One region of the Kitasatospora sp. NPDC048286 genome, then DNA from elsewhere that is predicted to be linked to it. Evidence: predicted binding sites of a transcription regulator. Region 1 holds the regulator's gene; the other holds the start of a gene.
What was found. Region 1 encodes HspR, which represses chaperone genes until heat shock. Its sites were predicted from a motif close to TTGAGNNNNNNNNNCTCAA; they were not measured.
Positions count from the first base shown of each region.

Region 2: a site for HspR is predicted at 3,221-3,239, ahead of lon (endopeptidase La). Genes of this name have one in related genera too.

Region 1 is NZ_JBICZE010000001.1:778,066-784,915, forward strand. Features, by position in the region: gene dnaK (molecular chaperone DnaK) at 1-607, shown strand, start outside; gene grpE (nucleotide exchange factor GrpE) at 604-1,221, shown strand; gene dnaJ (molecular chaperone DnaJ) at 1,445-2,608, shown strand; gene ACGF13_RS03640 (heat shock protein transcriptional repressor HspR) at 2,616-3,146, shown strand; gene ACGF13_RS03645 (hypothetical protein) at 3,340-4,332, shown strand; gene ACGF13_RS03650 (hypothetical protein) at 4,907-5,524, shown strand; gene ACGF13_RS03655 (LuxR C-terminal-related transcriptional regulator) at 6,018-6,850, opposite strand, start outside.
Region 2 is NZ_JBICZE010000005.1:200,026-206,875, forward strand. Features, by position in the region: gene ACGF13_RS13480 (GtrA family protein) at 56-625, opposite strand; gene lon (endopeptidase La) at 733-3,198, opposite strand; gene ACGF13_RS13490 (rhomboid-like protein) at 3,416-4,183, opposite strand; gene ACGF13_RS13495 (response regulator transcription factor) at 4,745-5,482, shown strand; gene ACGF13_RS13500 (sensor histidine kinase) at 5,575-6,762, shown strand.

The DNA.
Region 1 (6,850 bases):
CCAGGGCGAGCGCGAGATCGCCGCGTACAACAAGAAGCTCGGCATGTTCGAGCTGACCGGCCTGCCGCCGGCGCCGCGCGGCCTGCCGCAGATCGAGGTCACCTTCGACATCGACGCCAACGGCATCATGCACGTCGGTGCCAAGGACCTCGGCACCGGCAAGGAGCAGAAGATGACCGTCACCGGCGGCTCCTCGCTGCCGAAGGACGAGGTCGACCGCATGCGCCGCGAGGCCGAGCAGTACGCCGAGGACGACCACAAGCGCCGCGAGGCCGTCGAGACGCGCAACTCCGCCGAGCAGCTCGTCTACTCGACCGAGAAGTTCATCGCCGACAACGCCGACAAGCTGCCGGGCGACGTCAAGACCGAGGTCGAGACCGCCATCGGCGAGCTCAAGGAGGCCCTGAAGGGCGAGGACATCGCGAAGATCCGCGAGGCCTCGGAGAAGGTCTCCACCACCGCGCAGAAGCTCGGCCAGGCGCTGTACGCCAACGCCGACGCCACCGCCGGTGCCGCCGCCTCCGGTGACTCCGCCCAGGCCAAGGACGACGACGTCGTCGACGCCGAGATCGTGGACGACGAGAAGCCCAAGGGCGGTGCGGCATGACGGACAAGCCGCAGGGCGGCAAGCCCGGCGACGACTCCGCCGCCGAAGAGGCCGTGATCAAGGCTGCCGAGGAGGCCGCCGCGGCCGGCTCCGGGGACTCCGGTTCGGAGGAGCTCGCCACCGCCAAGCGGGAGCTCGCCGAGCGCACCGGCGACCTCCAGCGCCTCCAGGCCGAGTACCAGAACTACCGCAAGCGGGTCGAGCGCGACCGGCTGACCGTCCGCGAGATCGCCGTCTCCAACATCCTGGAGTCGCTGATCCCGGTCCTGGACGACATCGGCCGCGCCCGCGAGCACGGCGAGGTCACGGGCGGCTTCAAGTCCGTCGCCGAGTCGCTGGAGACGGTCGTCGCCAAGCTGGGCCTGCAGCAGTTCGGCAAGGAGGGCGAGCCCTTCGACCCGACCATGCACGAGGCACTGATGCACAGCTACTCCTCGGACGTCACCGAGGACACCTGCGTGCAGGTCCTCCAGCCCGGCTACCGCATCGGCGAGCGGATCATCCGCCCGGCGATGGTGGCCGTCGCCGAGCCCCAGCCCGGCAGCCAGGCGTCCCCGGGCGCCGAGGCGAAGTCCACCGACAAGGACAAGTCCGACGGTGGCTCGGACAGCTGACAACCTGTGACAGCTGACAACCAGTGCGCTGCGGAGTCGTACGCCGGCCAGTACGGCGGCCGGCTCCGCAGCGCTCTGTCAACGGTCGTACACCCAGCGGCTGTTGACAGCTCTGTGACGATGGAACTCGGGAGGTGGCGGGAGCCGTGAGCGAGCGCAGCGAGCGAACAATCGAGAGGCGCGTGAACCGCTCAGCGGCTGCCGAGCACAGCGAGGTGGACGCATGAGTGGCAAGGACTTTGTCGAGAAGGACTACTACAAGGTCCTCGGCGTGCCCAAGGACGCCACCGCCACCGAGATCAAGAAGACCTACCGCAAGCTCGCGCGCGAGTTCCACCCCGACGCCAACAAGGGTGACGCCAAGTCCGAGGAGCGGTTCAAGGACATCTCCGAGGCGTACGACGTCCTCTCCGACGAGAAGCGCCGCAAGGAGTACGACGAGGCCCGCAGCCTCTTCGCCAACGGCGGCTTCCGGGCCGGCGGCCCCGGCGGCACGGGCAGCTACAGCTTCGACTTCGGCGACCTCTTCAGCGGCAGCCAGGGCGCCGGCGGTGGCGGTGGCGGCGGCCTCGGGGACGTCTTCGGCGGCCTCTTCAACCGCGGCGGCACCCGCCAGGCCCAGCCCCGGCGCGGCGCCGACGTCGAGACCGAGGTGACGCTCTCCTTCGAGGAGGCGGTGGACGGCGCGACCGTCCCGCTGCGGATGACCAGCCAGGCCCCCTGCCGCGGCTGCAACGGCACCGGGGCCAAGGCCGGCACCACCCCGCGGGTCTGTCCGACCTGCGTCGGCGCGGGCACCGTCAGCCGCGGCCAGGGCGCCTTCGCGCTCTCCGAGCCGTGCAAGGACTGCCGCGGCCGGGGCATGATCGTCGACGACCCGTGCCCCGACTGCCACGGCAGCGGCCGCGCCAGCTCGGCCCGCACCATGCAGGTCCGGATCCCGGCCGGCGTCCAGGCCGACCAGCGCATCCGGCTCAAGGGCAAGGGCGCCCAGGGCGAGCGCGGCGGGCAGCCCGGCGACCTCTACGTCACCGTGCACGTCGACCCGCACCCGGTGTTCGGCCGCAAGGGCGACAACCTCACCGTCACCGTCCCGGTCGCCTTCCCCGAGGCGGCGCTCGGCGCCACCATCGAGGTGCCCACGCTGAACGGCCCGGCCGTGAAGCTCAAGCTGCCCCCGGGCAGCGCCAACGGCCTCACCATGCGCGCCCGCGGCAAGGGCGCCACCCGCAAGGACGGCACCCGCGGCGACCTCCTCGTCACCGTCGAGGTCGTGGTGCCGCAGCACGTCACCGGCGACGCGCTGAGCGCCCTGGAGCAGTACCGCGAGGCCACCGCCTCCGACGATCCGCGAGCCGACCTGTTCAGGGCGGCGAAGGGAGCGTGACGACCAGATGTCCCCGATGAACCCGATCGACCCCGACACCCCGATCGGCCCCGGCCTCGGCGAGGGCCTGCCCGGCGCCGGCGCCCGCCGCACCCGCCGGGCCGCCGCGGCCCCGCCGACGTACGTGCTCACCGAGGACACCCCGGTGTACGTCATCTCCGTGGCCGCCGAACTGTCCGGTCTGCACCCGCAGACCCTGCGCCAGTACGACCGCCTCGGCCTGGTCTGCCCCGACCGCACCGCCGGCCGGGGCCGCCGCTACTCCGCGCGCGACATCCAGCAGCTGCGCGAGGTCCAGCGGCTCTCCCAGGACGAGGGCATCAACCTGGCGGGGATCAAGCGGATCATCGAGCTGGAGAACCAGGTCACCGCCCTCCGGTCCCGCGTCGCGGAGCTGGTCGACTCGCTGGAAGGCGCCGCCACCGCCCTCCAGCAGCGCGAGGCCGCCGTCCACGCGTCCTACCGCCGCGACCTCGTCCCGTACCAGCCCCCCACCCCGCAGTCCAGCGCGCTCGTCGTCTGGCGTCCCAAGCGCTGACCTGACGCATCCACCGGCCGCCGGTCCCTCCTCTCGGGGGGTGCCGGCGGCTCGGTGTTGGTGAGAGAGTGCTCTATCGGGCCGGCACGGTCGATCTGCGGGCGGCAAGGCACCCGGTCAGCGCCACCTAGGATTCTTGCCACAGAAGACGACAGTCGCGTTGACTACTTCCCGGTCAACACTAGGAGCCGAGATGAGTGGGCGAGAGCACGCGGGGGCTGCATTCGGCGGATCGCGCGTCCTGTCCGAGGACGCCCGAAAGCTCTACCTGCAGGCCGTCAACGAGAACGGTCGTCTCTCCCGGAGCGCGTGTCCGGCCGCCGGTGTCCCGGCCCTCGATGAATTGTTGAAACTCGGACTGCTCATACCCGACAGCGACGAACCGGGCGCTTTGCTCGCGGTCGATCCGGCCCAACTCGCCGACAGTCTGAGTTCCACCTGGCAGCGTCAGGCCCTCGATCTGCTCTCCAGAGCGGTATCGCTGCCCGGCGACCTCAGTGAACTCGCCGAGGCATTTCACGCCCCCGACACGACGGGTGGGGCCATCGAATACATCCACGGGAAAGCGCGGATAAATCAGAGACTTCAGCAGTCGGCCGCCGCGGGAGTCACGGAAGGCCTGTCCATGCAGCCCGGCGGACCCCGCCCGGCGGAAATGCTGACGTCTTTCCTGGCGCGCGACCTGGAGATTCTCCGCCACGGCGCGTCGATGCGCACCATTTACAACGCGAGCACCCGCTACCACCAGGCGACCCGGGACTACGTCGCGAAGCTGACCGAGGAAGGGTGGCAGTTCCGCACCCTGGACGAGCCGTACGCCCGGCTGATCATCGTGGACCGCAAGCTGGCCGTGATCCCGGTGGTGGACGACGACCTGGCCGCGTTCATCCACGATCCGGCCATCGTCAGCTTCCTCATCGAGGAGGTCTTCGAGCGGAGCTGGAACCGGGCCCTGGAATTCGACGGGGACCGTTCCGTCCCCCAACAAGTGGTCTCCAGACTGCGCCAGACGATCATCGACCTGATGCTCGCCGGGACGAACCACCGGGTCATCGCACGACGGCTGGGCATCAGTGAGCGCACCCTGGCGCGCCACATCGCGGAACTGAGGGAGGAGTACCACGTCGACTCCCTCTTCCAGCTGGGCTACGCGCTCGGCCGGTCGACGAGACCGGAACTGGGCTGAGGGCGGCCGCCGAATCCCGCCCCACCCGGCGCGAAAGGCTCAGCCTTCACGCCCGCCCCGTCCCGATCGAGCCGTACGGCCGGATTTCAGCCCCAGTGCAGGTCGTCGGCAACAGCCGTCAGCGCACTGGTGCTCACAGCCGCGTGCCCACTGTCGGACGCGAAGGAGACTCCGGTCAGAACCGCCATGCCGATGAGGATCGGAAGCGCAGCCTTGCAGACGAGTCGACGCAGAGACACGGACCCACCCTCCAAACTCTCGAACACCTAGGACCGAATCAATAGCACTGGCGTCCACATGATGCCGCACCTTCCGCGAGAGTGCCATCCCCACTCCCCCCGGCCGGAGCGTCATCTCTCTGCCAGGCATCCAGATGACAGGGCGGGACGCTGGACGCGGCCGCGCGCGCTGATAGACGATCAGTTCGCTCCCAATGGTCCAGCACAGATAGCGAACTTGCCGCTGTACCGTCAAATATCTGCCGGATCTCTTCCGCTCGCAGACTCAAAAGCCACTGTCCTCAGCGCCCGCCGGCACCACATCACCACCCGGTCGGCCTTTCCCCGGAGTCGACATGACCGAGCCCTACCTGCGTCACCACGACAGCCAGGCCCCTGAGGGTCGGCGTGCACGTGTGTTCCTGGCCGCCCCGCTGATGCGACTGACCGGGCCGGCCGACAGTGTGGTGACGCTCGCCAGCCGGACGCGGCTGACGACGCTCCGCACCACCCTGCTGCGCAGCGGTGCCGCCGTGTACAGCGCGCACCACAGCGACGCCTGGACCATCTCCGGTCGCGCGCCGGAGCCCCGCGTCCCCTCCGACTTCCGCGCCCTCCAGTCCGCCGACCTCGTGTTCGCCTACGTCGGGGCCCCCCTCTCGGCCGGCGTGAGCCTGGAGCTCGGCTGGGCGTCGGCGCTGCGCAAGCCGATCGTCCTCCTGGTCGACGAGGCCATCACCCACAACCCGCTGATCGCCACCATCGAGCAGGTCGCCCCCGTCCTGCCGCTGGTCTTCGACGACACCTGGTCGCAGGAGGCCCTCAACCACACGGTCGAGACCGCGCTCGACTGGGCGGGCATGGCGCTCTCCCTGCGCGAGGGCTTCTGGACCGCCCCCGGCGAGCAGTTCAACGTCCCCCGGCAGCAGCCCCCGGTCCCCGGCTACTGGCCGACCGGCGCCGCCACCGGCTGAGCGACCGTCACGTCCCGGCCTGGCTCCCCGTGTCCGCCGGCCCGCTCGGAACAGCGCCTCCGCGTCGTACGGCTCACGCAGCCGGGCGAGGTGACCGGCGACGGTGCGTCCGCCCAGCCCCGTCCGGCCTGCGATCGCCCGCTGCGTGAGCCCCCGGGCGTGCGGCCGTCCGGCCTCCTCGCGGGCGGCGGGCACCCTCGCACCGTCGAACAGCGCGGCCCGGTCCACGACTTGGGCCTGCCGCCGACGCCGCTCGAAGACGCCCAGCAGGTACGTGACCGCCGCCGGATCCGCCACCATGGCGGCGACCCCGTCGTCCGGGGTCGCCGGGATCACGGCGACGGCGCGGTCGAGGACCGGCGTCCGGCCGGAGCCGGCGCCGAGGACCCGGATCCGCGAGCCCGCCGCCGCGGCCGGCGCCGCGTCGTGGGCCCGGGCGAGGCCCTCCGGCGGATCCGGCAGGTGGGCGGCGCGGAGCGCGGTGGCGGCGGGGTCAGTCACGGTGCTCGCCCCGCAGCTGCCAGCCGAGGTGGAAGAGGGTACGGGCACCGTAGCGGTCGCGCAGCCGGGCGATGTGGGCGGCGACGGTGCGCTCGCTGACGCCCAGCCGGGTGGCGACGGCCCGTTGGGTGAGGCCGCGGGCGAGCAGCCGGCCGATCCGGACGGTGGTGACGGGCGGCGGATCGAGGTGGCCGTCGGCGGGGGCGGCGCGGGCCCAGTCGCGTTCGAACTGGGCCACCAGGTAGGCGACGGTGGTGGGGTCGGTGAGGAAGACGGCCCGGTTGCGGTCCTCGGCGGCGGGGATGACGGCCACCACCCGGTCGAAGACCAGCACCCGCTCGTACGGTTCGGCGAGGACCCGGACCTGGGCGCCCTGTCCGGTGCGCAGGGCCACCTGGCTCCGCACGGCGGGGTCGGCGAGGGTGACCGACTGGTAGACGGTGCGCAGCGCGCAGCCGCGGCGGAGCAGCGAGAGGTCCTGGGCGAGGGCCATCCGGAGCCCTTCGAGCGGACGCAGCCCCGGCTGGGCGGCCAGCACCTCCTCGCGGCACTCCGAGACGAGCTCGCTGATCCGCCCGCGGACCTCGGCGGCGTCGAGGACGGCGCCGGTCCTGGGACGCGCGGCCGAGGGGCCCGGGGGCGGTGCCCCGACCGGGTGGCGGGCCTCGTCGTAGGCGCGGGCCAGCGGGCCGAAGGTGGCCGGGAGCCGCTCGGCGTGCCGCAGCAGCCGCAGGGCGCGGGTGCGCAGTTCGACGCCGATCCGGTCGCCGAGGGCGCGCGGACCGGCGGCGGTCCAGCCGGTGGCGGTGGGGGTGAGCAGGCCGC
Region 2 (6,850 bases), on a different contig from region 1:
TGGCGGGCCCGGTCCGAACGGGGTCCGGCTCCTGCACAAGGCTCACCTCGCCCCTCTACGGCACGTCCCGTGGCATCTCGGGTGCAGCGTAACCGGGTTCCCGGGGCGCCGTCGTCGGTGCCGGGACGGGCCGACCGGGGGTCGGCCGGGCGGACGGGGCGAAGACCCACCGCCGCATCGCCCAGTAGCGGAACACCATCGCCGCGAAGGTGCCGACGACGATGCCGCTGAGGAAGTCCGCGACCTCCTGCCCGACGGGGTCGACGTACGGCTCGCGCAGGTCCAGGAGGTACCGGGAGACCGCCAGCGGTACGTCGTTGACGACGATCGCCACCGCGCTGACCAGGACGAACATCAACGCCTCGCGCCGGCTGCCGGCGGCCCGGAAGGCCCAGCGGCGGTTCAGCACGTACGAGACGACGGTGCCGATCACGGTCGAGACGGTCAGCGCGACCACCGGCTTGTGCTGCAGCACGGTGAGCTTGAGCTCGAAGTTGACCAGCGTGGTGAGCACGAAGCAGCCGCTCCCGACCAGCAGGAACTTCACCAGCCGGCGGTGCCGCACCACGAAGGGGCGCAGCCGGTCGGGCACCCGGGCCAGGGCGCGCTGCGTGGGTGACGGCATCTCCGCAGTCTCGCACGCGGGGATGCCGTCGGCCCGTCAGATCGCCGCCGTCCGCCCGGGCCGCCGCCGGGTGCCCGGGCCGCCGCGGTGGCGGCCCGGGCTCCCGGTCAGGCGGCCACCAGCACCGCGGCCCCGGCCGGCTCCAGCGCCAGCTCCAGCACCTCCCGCACGTCCGCCACCGGGTGGACGGCGAGCCGCTCCAGCACCTCGGCCGGGACGTCGTCCAGGTCGGCCTCGTTGCGCCTGGGGATGATCACCGTGGTGATCCCGGCCCGGTCGGCGGCCAGCAGCTTCTGCTTCAGCCCGCCGATCGGCAGCACCCGCCCGGTCAGCGACACCTCGCCGGTCATCGCCACGTCGGTGCGCACCTTGCGGCCGGAGAGCAGCGAGGCCAGCGCCGTGGTCATGGTGATGCCGGCGCTCGGCCCGTCCTTGGGGACGGCCCCGGCCGGGATGTGCAGGTGCACGCCGCGGTCGCGCAGCGAGGTGACCGGCAGCTCCAGCTCGGCGCCGCGCGAGCGCAGGTAGGAGAGCGCGATGTGCGCGGACTCCTTCATCACGTCGCCCAGCTGCCCGGTGAGGGTCAGCCCGGTGCCGCCGGTCTCGGCGTCGGCCAGCGAGGCCTCGATGTAGAGGACGTCGCCGCCGGCGCCCGTCACCGCGAGGCCGGTGGCCACGCCGGGGACGGCGGTGCGGCGCTCGGCCGGCGCCTGGGCGGACTCCGGCACGTGGTGCGGCCGGCCGATCAGGGCGCGCAGGTCCTGCGCGCCGACGGAGACGGGCAGCTCGCGCTCGCCCAGCTCGGCCTGCGCGGCGATCTTGCGCAGCACCCGGGCGATCGAGCGCTCCAGGTTCCGGACGCCCGCCTCCCTGGTGTACTCCCCGGCGAGCCCGCGCAGCGCCGACTCGTCCACGGTGACCTGCTCGCCGTTCAGACCGGCCCGCTCCAGCTGGCGCGGGAGCAGGTGGTCCCGGGCGATGACGATCTTCTCGTCCTCGGTGTAGCCGTCCAGCCGGACCAGCTCCATCCGGTCGAGCAGCGGCTCGGGGATGGCCTCCAGCACGTTGGCGGTGGCGAGGAAGACGACGTCGGAGAGGTCGAGCTCGACCTCCAGGTAGTGGTCCCTGAAGGTGTGGTTCTGTGCCGGGTCCAGCACCTCCAGCAGGGCGGCCGCCGGGTCTCCCCGGTGGTCGGAGCCGACCTTGTCGATCTCGTCCAGCAGGACGACCGGGTTCATCGAGCCGGCCTCCTTGATCGCCCGCACCAGCCGGCCGGCCTGCGCGCCGACGTAGGTGCGCCGGTGGCCGCGGATCTCCGCCTCGTCCCGGACGCCGCCGAGCGCGACCCGGACGAAGGAGCGGCCCATGGCGCGGGCCACCGACTCGCCGAGCGAGGTCTTGCCGACGCCGGGCGGGCCGACCAGGGCCAGCACCGCGCCGCCCGCCCGCCGCCCACCGCCACCCTTCTCGGGATGGGCTTCGCCCGGCACCTCCTTGATGCCGCCGACCGGCCCGAGCCCCTGGTCGGCCCGGCGCTTGCGGACGGCCAGGTACTCGACGATCCGGTCCTTCACGTCGGCCAGGCCGGCGTGGTCGGCGTCCAGCACCGCGCGGGCGCCGGCGATGTCGTACGCGTCCTCGGTGCGCTCGTTCCAGGGCAGCTCCAGGACGGTGTCCAGCCAGGTGCGGATCCAGGAGCCCTCGGGCGACTGGTCGGAGGCGCGCTCCAGCTTGTCGACCTCCTTGAGCGCGGCCTCGCGGACCTTCTCGGGGAGGTCGGCGGCCTCGACCCGGGCGCGGTAGTCGCCCTCCTCGTCGGCGGCCTCGCCGTTCAGCTCGGCCAGTTCCTTGCGGACGGCCTCCAGCTGGCGGCGGAGCAGGAACTCCTTCTGCTGCTTGGCCACGCCCTCCTCGACGTCCTTGCGGATGGTGTCGTTGACCTCCTCCTCGGCGAGGTGGTCGCGCAGCAGGGTGAGCGCGTACTCCAGACGGGCGACCTGGTCGGCCTCCAGCAGCACCTTGAGCTTCTGCTCGGCGGTGGCGAAGGGCGCGTAGCCGATGTTGTCGGCGAGTTCGCCGACGACATCGATCCGGTCGACCCGGTCGACGATCTGCCAGGCGCCGCGCTTGCGCAGCCACTGGGTGGACAGCGCCTTGTACTCCCTGACCAGCTCGGCGGCCCGGCCGGCCACCGGGGTGCCCACCGAGGACTCCCGGAACGGCGTGGTCTCCACCCAGAGGGCGGCGCCGGGGCCGGTGGTGCCGACCCCGATCCGGAGCCGGCGCACGGCGCGCACCAGCGCGGCCGACTGCAACAGCGTGTTGGGGCCGTCGGCCAGCCGGCCGACCTGCTCCACGGTGGCCAGCGTGCCGACCGCCGCGTACGAGCCGTCCACCCGCGGGACCAGCAGGACCTGCGGCTTGCCGTTGCCGGTGGCGGCGGCCCGGGCGGCCTCGACCGCGGCGCGCACCTCGGTGTCCTTCAGGTCCAGCGGGACCACCATGCCCGGCAGGACGACCTCGTCGTCGAGCGGCAGCACGGGCAGGGTGAGCGGTGTGGACGTCGATGCCATGATCTCTCCCCAGTCAGCGAACTTGAGTCGACCTGACTAAGGCCTGGCGGCCGCCGGATGTTCCCGACGCTCTGTTCGCTGTGAGCGAACGGGATGCGGTACGGAAAGCCCTTCCCGCGACCGCGTCAAAAGGAGGCCAAGAGGAGGCCAAGGACTCCTGGGGAAGTCCTGACAGACGAGCGCCCGAGCCTGGGTGAACCCCGACCGGGCGACGGCGTCAACGCACCGCCCGCACCCGCGCCGGCGCACCGCCGGGGGCCGTCGCGGCAACCGGACTCGGCCTGGACGGGCGCCGCTCGACCCGGCGCAGCCAGCGCCACAGCGCGACCCCGGTCAGCACCGCGGCCGGGTGCCCCACCCCGGTGATCACGTCCCGGTCGGAGGCGATCTGCTCGGCGATCATCAGCCCGGCACCGCCCAGCGCCAGCAGCCGCCCGCGCCAGGAGAGCAGCCCGGCCACCGCGCCCAGGCAGGCGAGCACGCCGTAGCTGACCCCGATGTCCAGGTAGTCCATCGCCTCGGGCGCCATCCGCCCGGCCTCCACCGCGGTGATCACCACGCCCTGGGAGAGCAGCGTCGCGGCGACATGCCCGGCCGCGAACACCGCCGCCGCCCGGGCCGGACCGACCCTGCGCTCCAGCGGCGCGAGGGTGAGGGCGAATCCCCACAGGTACGGCATCCACACCTCGCCGGCCACCCAGAATCCGCTCAGCACAAGAGCGCGCAAAGGGTGCTGGAGCAGGTTGTGCCCGTCCGAACTGGACGCTTCCTGCAGACGCTGGACGAGTTCCGGATCGGCGAGCCTCGCGAAGGTCGTGGTGGCTCCCACGACGGCGAGGTATCCGATGGTGAAGGGCGTTCTCCGGGGTGTCGGCACCCGTTCCAGCAGCCATTCCACGACGCCGGCGCGCAGCCCCAGGCGGAGCATTCCGTACGGCGCCCCAGCGGCCCCGAACCCCTCGGCGCCCCGCCCGAGTCCCGCCATGCCGCCTCCGCTCCACGCCGCAGCCACCGACTCCTCGTCAGGTGCCCAACGTACCGGCGCGCGCCGCGGATTCCGCCCGGTCGGGTCTTGTCGCGGCCACGGTACGTCGAGGTTCTGAGAGGCACCTGGGAAAAGCCCGTGAAGACGGTCGCCGCGGCGGACCGCCGGATTCCCGACATTGGTCCAGACCTTCTCCCCCACAACGCGGCAACAGGGCCTCTGACCGGCGCCTTGGCGTCAACTGGACTGCATACGTACCGTTACGCAGAGAAAATTCGCCGGGTAAGGTATCGGCCCGTGCCCACTCGTGCAGTGGGTCCGAGGGCGGCCCGAGAGCCGGCCCACGGGCCGGAAACGTCCGGTCCACCTGCCGGGAAGCATCCGCTGTCCGTACGCTGCGAAGTGCGCGGGAGAAGTGGGCGGCCGACCATCCGTCCCCGTCTCCCGATCGCGCGGCGGGACGGCGGACCCGGCACAGTCCACGACGGAACAAGACTACGAGCGGAGCCCCGCCATCCCCACAGGTGGCCGGCCCGCAGCCCTGGGGGCGGTGGCGTGACCGTGACAGAAATCCAGCAGGACAACCAGCACACCGGTGGCACTGTGAGCAGCCAGCGCAGAGTACTGGTGGTGGAGGACGAGCCCACGATCGCCGAGTCGATCGCCGCCCGGCTGGGCGCCGAGGGCTTCAAGGTCGCCGTGGCCCACGACGGCCCCGGCGCGGTCGACGGCTTTCACACCTGGCAGCCGGACCTGGTCGTCCTCGACATCATGCTGCCCGGCTTCGACGGCCTGGAGGTGTGCCGCCGGATCCAGGCCCAGCGCCCGGTGCCGGTGCTGATGCTGACCGCCCGCGACGACGAGACGGACCTGCTGGTCGGCCTCGGCGTGGGCGCGGACGACTACATGACCAAGCCGTTCTCGATGCGCGAACTGGCCGCCCGCGTCAACGTCCTGCTGCGCCGCGTGGAGCGCGCCCAGCAGGCCGCCCGCACGCCCGCCCTGGGCAGCCTGCGGTTCGGCGAGCTGGAGATCGACCACGTGCAGCGCCGGGTCCGGCTAGCCTCGGGCGACGTCCACCTGACGCCGACCGAGTTCGACCTGCTCGCCTGCCTGGCCGCCCAGCCGCGCGCCGTGCTCACCCGCGAGCAGCTGCTGGCCGAGGTCTGGGACTGGACCGACGCCTCCGGCACCCGCACCGTCGACAGCCACGTCAAGGCGCTGCGCCGGAAGATCGGCGCCAGCTGGATCCGCACCGTCCACGGCGTCGGCTACGCGCTGGAAGCACCGCTCTCCTAGCGTTCGCCTCACGGGCGACGGGCCACCGGGGGGCCCGTGTCCGGACGACGCCGTGCCACCACGCGGGGGACAACGCGGGACCACAGGGGACAATGACCTTTCCACAGCAACGCAACGGGGAATCCGACGGCACGCGGCAGCAGAACCTGGCCGCCCGCGCCGCCCGCCGGGTCTGGGCCGACATCCGGCCGCTCGACCCGGTCCGCTCGATCAAGGGCAAACTCGCCCTGCTCGTGATCGTCTCCGTGTTCCTGGCCACCGGGATGGTGGTCGTGGCGATCCGGTCCGAGACCCAGATCCGGATCATCGTGGTCTTCTCCATGATCGCCTCGCTGCTCTTCATGCAGTTCCTCGCGCACGGGCTGACCGCCCCCCTGCGCGAGATGACGGCCGCCGCCCGCGCGATGGCCTCCGGCGACTACAGCCGCCGGGTCGAGGCGAGCTCACGCGACGAGATCGGCGAGCTGGCGGCCGCCTTCAACGCCATGGCCGCCGACCTCCAGGCCGCCGACCGGCACCGCCGCGAGCTGGTCGCCAACGTCTCGCACGAGCTGCGCACGCCGATCGCCGCGCTGCGCGCCGTCCTGGAGAACGTGGTGGACGGCGTCGTCCAGCCCAATCCGGCCACCCTGGAGGCGGCGCTGGAGCAGACCGAGCGGCTCGGCCGGCTGGTCACCCACCTGCTCGACCTCTCCAAGATCGACGACGGCGTGGTCGACCTGGACGCCCGCCCCTTCGAGGTGCGCGAGTTCCTGGACGGCGTGCTGCGCGGGGTCACCGTGGACGGCGCGACGGCCGGCGGCGCCTTCTCCCGGCGCGGGGACGTCCGGCTGGCCCTGGAGGTCAGCCCGACCGGCCTGACCGGCGTGGCGGACCCCGAACGGCTGCACCAGGTGGTCGCCAACCTGGTCGACAACGCCTGCAAGCACTCCCCGCCCGGCGGCACCGTGACGGTGCGGGCGAGACCGGAGGGCGAGCCGGGCGGCCTGCTGCTGGAGGTCGAGGACGAGGGTCCCGGCATCCCGCCGGCCGACCGCACCCGGGTCTTCGAGCGGTTCGGCCGCAGCGGCACCGCCACCGCCGCCGGGCCGGGCGCGGACGGCGGCACCGGGCTGGGCCTGGCCATCGCCCGCTGGGCGGTGGACCTGCACGGCGGGCGGATCGCGGTGGCCGAGTCCCCGCGCGGCTGCCGGATCGAGGTCCGGCTTCCGGGGCAGCGCCAGGGTGACGGTCGGGACATTTGTCACAGATCCGACACAGACGCATACGAAGATCGTTAAAGGATTCGACCGAGTTTTTGTCCGGTTTGGTCCGGATATAGACCCTGTTCGGCGCCGATCGCTTCCCCCCAGATGCGGCTTCCTAACG